DNA from 2 places in the Paenibacillus sp. FSL H7-0756 genome. Region 1 is predicted to be linked to the other one. Evidence: predicted binding sites of a transcription regulator. Region 1 holds the regulator's gene; the other holds the start of a gene.
What was found. Region 1 encodes Rex, which represses fermentation and respiration genes when NADH is low (regulators of the CRP and FNR family bind a similar motif). Its sites were predicted from a motif close to TTGTGAAATATTTCACAA; they were not measured.
Positions count from the first base shown of each region.

Region 2: adhE (bifunctional acetaldehyde-CoA/alcohol dehydrogenase) is a predicted target of Rex. The motif match lies at 2,078-2,095, and genes of this name have one in related genera.

Region 1 is NZ_JBBOVT010000001.1:3,586,795-3,591,027, reverse strand. Features, by position in the region: gene NST04_RS15745 (cell wall elongation regulator TseB-like domain-containing protein) at 180-701, opposite strand; gene NST04_RS15740 (amidohydrolase) at 731-2,032, opposite strand; gene NST04_RS15735 (redox-sensing transcriptional repressor Rex) at 2,022-2,672, opposite strand; gene dinG (ATP-dependent DNA helicase DinG) at 2,811-4,233, opposite strand, start outside.
Region 2 is NZ_JBBOVT010000001.1:3,346,968-3,351,200, reverse strand. Features, by position in the region: gene adhE (bifunctional acetaldehyde-CoA/alcohol dehydrogenase) at 1-2,002, opposite strand, end outside; gene NST04_RS14545 (S-layer homology domain-containing protein) at 2,418-2,801, opposite strand; gene NST04_RS14540 (ABC transporter substrate-binding protein) at 3,395-4,233, opposite strand, start outside.

The DNA of each region.
Region 1 (4,233 bases):
ATCAATTTGAGTATAATCATCGATGTATCTCAAACCATACATCTCCATTAAGCCACAGTTCCGCGTCTGCCACTAGTCCAAGAACGGTTCCAGAATATTTTCGACATGATGGATACAAAAAAACGGAAGAACAGATAATCTGTTCCCCCGCAATTTAGTTCTGCCGCTGAGTCCTTAGCTTAGCGGTTCGGCAGACTGTACCCCTCACCGATGGCGCTGCCATCCTTGAAGCGGTAGAAGTTGTAATAGAATCGCCCGTCTTTTTTGTAAAATAGCTGCCAGGCATATTCCCCGTTGTATACACCGGGCAGCAGCCGTTCGATCTTCACGTCCGGCAGCTGATCGGCTATGATTCCGCGCATTTTCTCCTCTGAGGTGCCTTTGCTCAGCTCTTCAGCATACAGGCCGTTGTCGCCACCGGCAGGCTTGCCCTCCAAGGTGAAACGGACCCACACCATCAGATCGGTCCCGGCTTCGTTTTTGCCGGTTAGCACCCAGTAGATCTCATTCTCATTCCAGACGGATTTCTGAGCCTTGGTTACCTCCGTTAGTCCGGCACGCGCCCGGGCCAGCTCCTTGGCCTCACTCCGCTCGTTCCACTGGTCCTTCATAATGTAGGCATAGAACTGGCTTAGTCCGAACAGAAGGAGCAGCACCACGGTAATCCCCAGCCAGATCCATTTTCTCCTCTTCTTCTTCACCACGCTGCTTCCTTTCCCGTTCCCCTGAATTACCGTTTAAGCAGGCTCTCGAACGTCTCCTGTGCTTTGCGGCGGATGGCTTCTTCATCAAGTGTCAGGCATTGTCCATGCTTCACAACCTGCTGGCCGTTCACCCATACATGCTCTACATCCTTGGCGCTGGCCGAATAGACGGCATGGGAGAGCAGATCGGTATGCGGGAGCATATGCGGCTGGTCAATATCAAGTGCGATGAAGTCGGCCTTCATCCCTGCTGCAAGCCGTCCTACCCCGCTCAGGAAAATAGACTGTGCCCCGTACTCCGTGGCCATCAGAAGCGCCTCAGGAGCCGGTACGGCTGTAGGATCACCGCTTACGCCCTTATGGATCAGAGCCGCCAGCCTCATCTCTTCAAACATATCCAGATTGTTGTTGCTTGCTGCACTGTCTGTACCCAAAGAGACCTTAACCCCGGCTCGCAGCAGCTCAGGAACACGCGCAACACCGCTCGCCAGCTTCAGGTTACTGCCTGGGTTATGCGACACACCAACGTTATGGCGGGCCAGAATTCCAATCTCCTCATCGTTCAGATGAACGCCGTGGGCAATGAGCGAAGGACGGGTGAACATGCCGAGCTTCTCCAGATGCGCGACCGGACGAAGACCGTAGTCGGCCACGTTCTGCTCCACTTCATGGCGCGTCTCGGACATATGGGTATGCATCGGCAGATCCAGATCATGCGCAGCCTGCACAAACTTCATGAAAAACTCTGGAGGACAGGTATACGGGGCATGCGGCGAGAGCATGGTCGTAATTCTGCCGTCAGCCTTGCCATGCCAGTTACGGGCAAAAGCAACGGCCTCAGCGAGCTTCGCTTGCTGTACCTCTGCCGGACACAGCCCAATCACGCCGCGCATCAGCACCGCCCGAATACCGGATTGCTCCGTCACTTCCGCTACCCGGTCCATATGATCATACATATCGAGGAAGGTGGTTGTGCCGCCCTTCAGCATTTCCAGTACGGACAATGAGGTTCCCCAATATACATCATCACCAGTGAATTTCTCTTCCATCGGCCACATCTTTTCCTGCAGCCACGTCTGAAGCACCATATCGTCGCCGTATCCGCGCAGCAGTGACATGGCAGTATGTCCATGGGTGTTGACCAGACCAGGCATAAACAGCAGACGGCTGCCGTCTACGACCTGAGCGCCATCGTCCACTACCGGCTCAGCTTCACCTATGTAAGTAATCAGATCATTCTCAAGGGTCATATACCCGCTTAGAACCGGCTTATCGCTGCCCGGAACCAGAAAGTGCCCGTTCTTGATTATCGTGATCTTACTGCTCATCTTCAGTTTCATCCTTTCCATCATGCAAATAATAGGCCAGGCTCTGCAGATCTGTGGTGAAATCTGCGGCATGAATCCGGATATTGGCAGGCGTCTTGAGAATAACCGGTGCGAAGTTCAGAATCGCCTCGATGCCGGAGTCCACAAGAATATCAGCTACATTCTGGGCTTCGCTGTCAGGTACGGTAATAATCCCGATCCGGATGCCCTGCGAGCGGATGGTGCTGCTTAGCTCCTCCATCGGCTGCACAACCAGCGAGTTGATCTGCTGGCCCACCTTTGGCGGGTAAGCATCGAAGATCGCAGTAATCTTCATCGTATCCTTCAAGTAAGCGTTGTAGTTAGATAAGGCATGACCGAGATTACCGGCTCCAACCAGTGCAACATTAATTTGCTGGTCAAGCTTCAGGATATGGCGGATCTTCTCAATCAGATAGGATACATCATAGCCGATGCCCTTCCGGCCGAAGTCACCGAAATAAGCCAAATCCTTACGGATCTGGGCGGGATTCAGATCAAGCTTCTGGCCCAGCTCCTGAGAAGAGACTGTGGAGATTTCACGTTTTTGGAGATCGTTCAGGAAACGCAGGTACACTGGGAGCCTGCGCACGACGGCCTCCGATATTTTATCCGATTTCATGTATTCTCCTCCTTAAAAGTTGTGTTAGACCCGTACAATTATAGCAACCGTGCCCCCCGCCTGCCGGACCGGCAGGACAGGGCGGGAACGGCTCTTCAGGTGAATCATGACTTATTAATAATAGCAATAGCAGATGAATTAGGAAACCCCGCCGTCATCCAGCCATTCGGCAATTCTCGGGACCATCTGCTCAGTGAGCATATGCTCCATCTTGGGACCGGGGAGTGAATACAGGAAGTACTTTCCGTAATACGATTCAATGACTCTGGTATCATACACAATTACGATGCCCCGGTCCTGCGCCGTGCGGACCAGCCGCCCGAAGCCCTGCTTGAAGCGGATGACAGCCTGCGGCACGGACAGCTTCATGAACGGGTTCTTCTTCTGTGCCTGAAGCAGCTCCGACTTCGCTTCTGCCAGCGGGTGATTCGGCGGCTGGAACGGCAGTCTGACAATCGCCAGGCAGGTCAATGCTTCTCCCGGAATATCCACCCCTTCCCAGAAACTGCTGGTACCCAGCAGGACCGAAGCGGGGCTGTCCTGGAAGCGGCGGATCAGCTTGCTTCGGCTGCCGCCCTCCACACCCTGTCCGAGCACCGCGATATCCTGAGAGGCAAGTGCTTCCTTCAGGGGGTCATACACCTGCCGCAGCATCTTGTAGGAGGTGAACAGCACCAGCATCCGGCCCCTTGTAGTTACAGCAGTCTCGGCAAGGGAATGTACAAGCGTGTCCACAAACCGGGCATCCCCTATACTTCCCTTGACGCTCGGGAAGTCGCGGGGAATGACCAGGAGCGCCTGCTCACGGTACTTGAACGGCGAAGGAAGCAGCGCAGTCATCAGACGCCCCTGCTCCGCAGCTTCACCAAGGCCCAGATTATCGATCATGAACTGGAAGGACTTATCCACGGATAAGGTGGCCGAGGTCAGGACAATACTTTTCTTCTTGTCGAAGAACAGCTCCCTGAGCTGGGTACTGACATCTACAGGAACGGCATACATTTGCAGCGACTTACCTTTATAATTACCGCTTCCCTCCAGCCAATACACGATATTCTCATCGTTCAGGCTCATGAAGAAGCGGATTTGCTCTCTGATGGATGCCAGATCCTTGAATAAGCCGCCGATATCAGTCACAAGACTGTCCGAGGAGGATTGGCTGTCCGTGTCCCGCATCTCACTGAGCATTTTGTCACCCTTACGGATGATGTCGCTTAGACTGAGGTTCAGTGTATTCTCAAGGGCAGCCAACTCCTCCCAATCCTTCGGCTTCTTGCCCGGCTGCAGGCGCGCCACCAGCTGGCCTGCTTCACCGGCCCCGGCATCGCTGCGCTCGGGCAGCAGGCTGAAGAGCCGGTCGCTGAGCGCATCCCAGGATTCCTTCACCGTCAGCAGATCGGGATAGATCCGGTCGATCACGCCGCTCCATTCGGAAGCCTGCTCACTGCCCGAAGACTGCAGACTCTGCCGGAGAGCAGGCAGCTGCCCGCTCCGGCTATCCTTGTAGAGACGGGTGAGGGTATGGGCAAATGTGAAATATTTCATCTGCATGCCAAGATGC
Region 2 (4,233 bases), 240 kb from region 1:
CATGTGTCAATACGTCCATACCTGTGTCGGCGACAGCCGTTTTAGGCAAGCTGTATACAAACTCAGGATCGATAATAGCTACGTCTGGAGTCAGCTCATAGTCAGCCAGCGGATACTTAGTATTGTTCCCTGTTGTTTTATCTGTGATAACTGCGAACGAGGTTACTTCGGAACCTGTACCGGAAGTTGTAGGAATCGCAACGAATTTCGCTTTGTTGCCGAGCTTAGGGAATTTGTATACCCGTTTACGGATATCCATGAACTTCTGCTTCAGACCGTTGAAGTCTGCATCCGGATGTTCGTAGAACAGCCACATGCCCTTGGCAGCATCCATCGGGGAACCGCCGCCGAGTGCGATAATGCAGTCCGGCTGGAATCTGTTCATCATAGCTGTACCTTTTTCCACTGTAGTAGTCGACGGATCAGGTTCAACTTCCGAGAATACTTCGATCGCTACAGGAGTCTGGCGTTGACGCAGATAGTGCTCAACTCTTTCTACATATCCCAGCTTCACCATTACAGGGTCAGTGATAATAGCTACGCGTGTAATATCAGGCATTTTGGCCAGGTACTGAGTGGACCCCTTCTCGAAGTAAATCTTGTCAGGTACTTTAAACCATTGCATATTCACGGTACGACGGTTCACCCTTTTCACGTTGATCAGATTGATGGCAGTCACGTTCTGCGATACCGAGTTGCGTCCATAAGATCCGCAGCCCAGTGTCAATGAAGGGATATTGGTGTTGTAAATATCGCCGATTGCGCCGTGTGTAGATGGCGAGTTGACGAGAATACGTCCGGTCTGCAGACGGTTGGAGAACTTCATGATGACTTCTTCATTATTGGAATGGATAGCCGAGCTGTGGCCCATGCCGCCAAATTCAACGACTTGAGCTGCGCGTTCGATACCCTGGTCAGCATTCTTCACTTTGTAGCAAGCCAGAACCGGGCTCAGCTTCTCAGCGGACAATGGATATTTAGTACCTACGCCTTCAAGCTCAGCTACCAGGATCTTCGTTCCGGCAGGAACCTGAATGCCGCACATTTCAGCGATCTTCACTGCGGATTGGCCAACGATAGCCGGGTTAACCGCACATTTCTCTACATTCATTGCGCCGCTGGTCAGCTTAGCTGCTTCTTCTTTGTTGACAAAGTAACAGCCGTTCGCAATCATTTTCTTCTTCACTTGATCGAAGATGGCTTCTTCAATAATGACTGCCTGCTCGGAAGCACAGATCATACCATTATCAAAAGTCTTCGACAGGATAAGGTCTGTTACAGCCTGATCGATATCAGCACTCTTCTCAATGAAGGCAGGCACGTTACCAGGACCTACGCCGAGTGCCGGCTTGCCGCAGCTGTAAGCTGCCTTGACCATTGCCGATCCGCCGGTTGCCAGAATCAGTGCAACGTCCGGATTGTTCATCAGTGCGTTTGTTTTGTCCATCGTAGGAAGCTCAATCCATTGGATGAAGTTCTCAGGTGCGCCGGCTGCTACGCCTGCATCATGCAGAATTTTGGCTGCTGCCGCACTGCACTCTTGCGCTGATGGGTGGAAACCGAATATAATAGGGTTACGTGTCTTAGCGGAAATCAAAGCTTTAAACATCGTGGTGGATGTTGGGTTGGTTACCGGTGTGATACCCATAATGATTCCGACTGGTTCAGCAATCTTCTGGAAGCTGTCATAAACGTTATCCTCAATAACGCCTACAGTCTTGTCGTACTTAATTCCGTGCCAGATATATTCAGTGGAGAAGATGTTCTTCGTAATTTTGTCTTCGTATACTCCGCGTCCTGTTTCTTCAACTGCCAGTTTTGCCAGGTACATATGCTTGTCGAGTCCGGCCAGCGCCATTGCATGAACGATTGTGTTTGTCTGCTCTTGATCCAGGCCCATGAACGCTTCGTGGGCTTTCTTTGCTTTATCCACCAAAACCTGAATATACTCTTCAGCGGTGGTTTGTTTCACTTGGGCGGCGACTTCGTTTTTAACTGCCATCTCCCTCGTCCTCCTGTCAATTTTTAGGTTGTTTCTTTCTATACATTTATCTTAGCACATCCTTTTCACCTTGTATAGTGAAATCTTTCACAAAGTTTAAAGTTTTTTTTGAGTTGTTTTCAAAGCGCTTTCATTCGATCATTAACCGGTATTTTTTCCATATTATATGTATTATTTAATTAATATTTGTCTATTCTGCGAACGCAATACGGTAGTCTGCAGCGTTGATGGCCCATCTTGCCTTGCAATGACGGTTGGGCTTCAGGAATTTTGCTCAAGAATGCCAAGCCGTCCCTTCGGTTCATCCGGTGCTCTTCTACAGACTCACTCTGACGGTGAATATAAATATAAATCTCAGCTAACAAGTGGAACCGGCTTTGCCGTCCTTTTAAAGGAGGGTAGCCCATTCTTCCCATTAACAAGCAGAATCATGCTCTGTAACGCATCCTATTCGGAAAAACACTGAGATAGCCTGATCAGGCCGGAAGCTTCCATCTTGGAAGCCTTTGATATACCCGCCTCCTATCCATTCGCTCATTTGCGGCTCCACCCAATGGCCGCTAATATCGCTCGCAGCAGAGGCTGTCCCATTAACAACCGCAGTTTTAACCACTGGAGTAGTTGCATCTGCTTCTGTAGATGAAACTATATCCGTAGGCGCACCTGCTTCTGTAGCCGCTGCCGCAGAAGCCTGCCCCGCCTGCCAAAGTCCCGGAGGGATCAACCCCGCCATCAGACTCACGATTAATAGCAAATGGAGCGCGTGCTTCTTTCCTTGTCTTCCTGAGGGCTTTTTCACTCCTATTCCCCCTTCATCACAGCTTGAAAGTATCAGACTGCGAACACCAAAAAACCGTGCAGCAGCACGGCTTCGCGGTTTTTTGGTGCATGAAATAAATAATTTGAGTGATTGGGACTGGGAGTCTCTTATATTGCCAAAAAGACACCTATTCTGCTGATTGCGGACTGAGCGGCCGTTATTGGGTCTGGACGAGCCGAACACAAGAGCAAATAAGTTAGTTAAGAGCACCTCAGTCCGCCGAGCGTGCAGAATAGCCCAAACGTCTGAAATAACGGCCTCCCAGTCCGCATGGATTGCTGTAACATCGATGATGTATGGCTGTGATAGGCAAAACTACTGAATACTACGTACGTACCCAAGACTATACAAAATAACCCCACAAAGCCATCCATGCCGCTGACGCGGCACCACAGAAGATGGAAATGGGGAAGTAAAGTTACTTCCAGGGTAGTGGAGCTTTAGCGTAGGTGTTGACTCAGGTACTTTGCGGGGCCCCAAAACATATAAATCTGAGCTTTCAAAAAAGGAGACAGCATCTCTGCTGTCTCCCGTCCCGTTCATCCTTCGCCCCGACTCTAGAGGGGCTTAAACTACTCCACCTTAATCGTATCGAAGAATTTCTGCTGAACCGTTGCGGCCGCTGCATCAAGCTGGGCCTTCGAGTCTGTGCCCTCCTTGGCGAACAGCTCCTGGATCACGTTGGACATCGTTGCATAATAGTCCTGAGTGTTGTACTGGGCTTCGGGCTTGCCGTCCAGCAGCGCCATGATTTCGGGACTATACTGATATACAATATCGTACTTGTCATAGACGGCCTTGGTCTTCTTGCCGAAGTCGGAATCGGCAGCATAGTAATCCAGAAGCGGCGGGATATAATATTTGCCGTCCGTTTTACGCTGGCTGATAATGGCGTCGAGCGCTTCCAGTCCTTTATCTGAGAAATAGTCGAAGGTAATATAACGGAAGGCCATCTCCTGTTCATCCTTGCTGGCATTCGGGTTGATGACCAGATAGTCGCCGCCGAGTACGCCGGTATGCTTGCCGCCCTTCTCTGCCGCTGGCATCGGATAGGTCAGCACATCCTCAGGCTTGAACCCGCCCTGGTTGAGCGCCTGTTCGATGACACCGTCAGACCCAGCCATAACCATCGCTGTGCGGCCCTGCTGGAAGGCGCCCACAGCATCCCCCCAGCCAAGCGCCCAATCCTGGGGAACCGCTTTGGCTTCCCATCTCAGCTTCTTGTAGAAATCCAGCGCTTTGATCCCGGCTTCGGAATTGAAGGTTGCCACTACCTTGCCGCCTTCAATCTTCTGAATCTCCCCGCCTGCTTCAAACAGGAAGTTGGTCCAGTTCCAGCCGGCTTCATTGCCTTTGCCCATCGGGGCAATCCCGGAGATACCTTTCTTGGGATCGGCCACTCCTTTGGCTG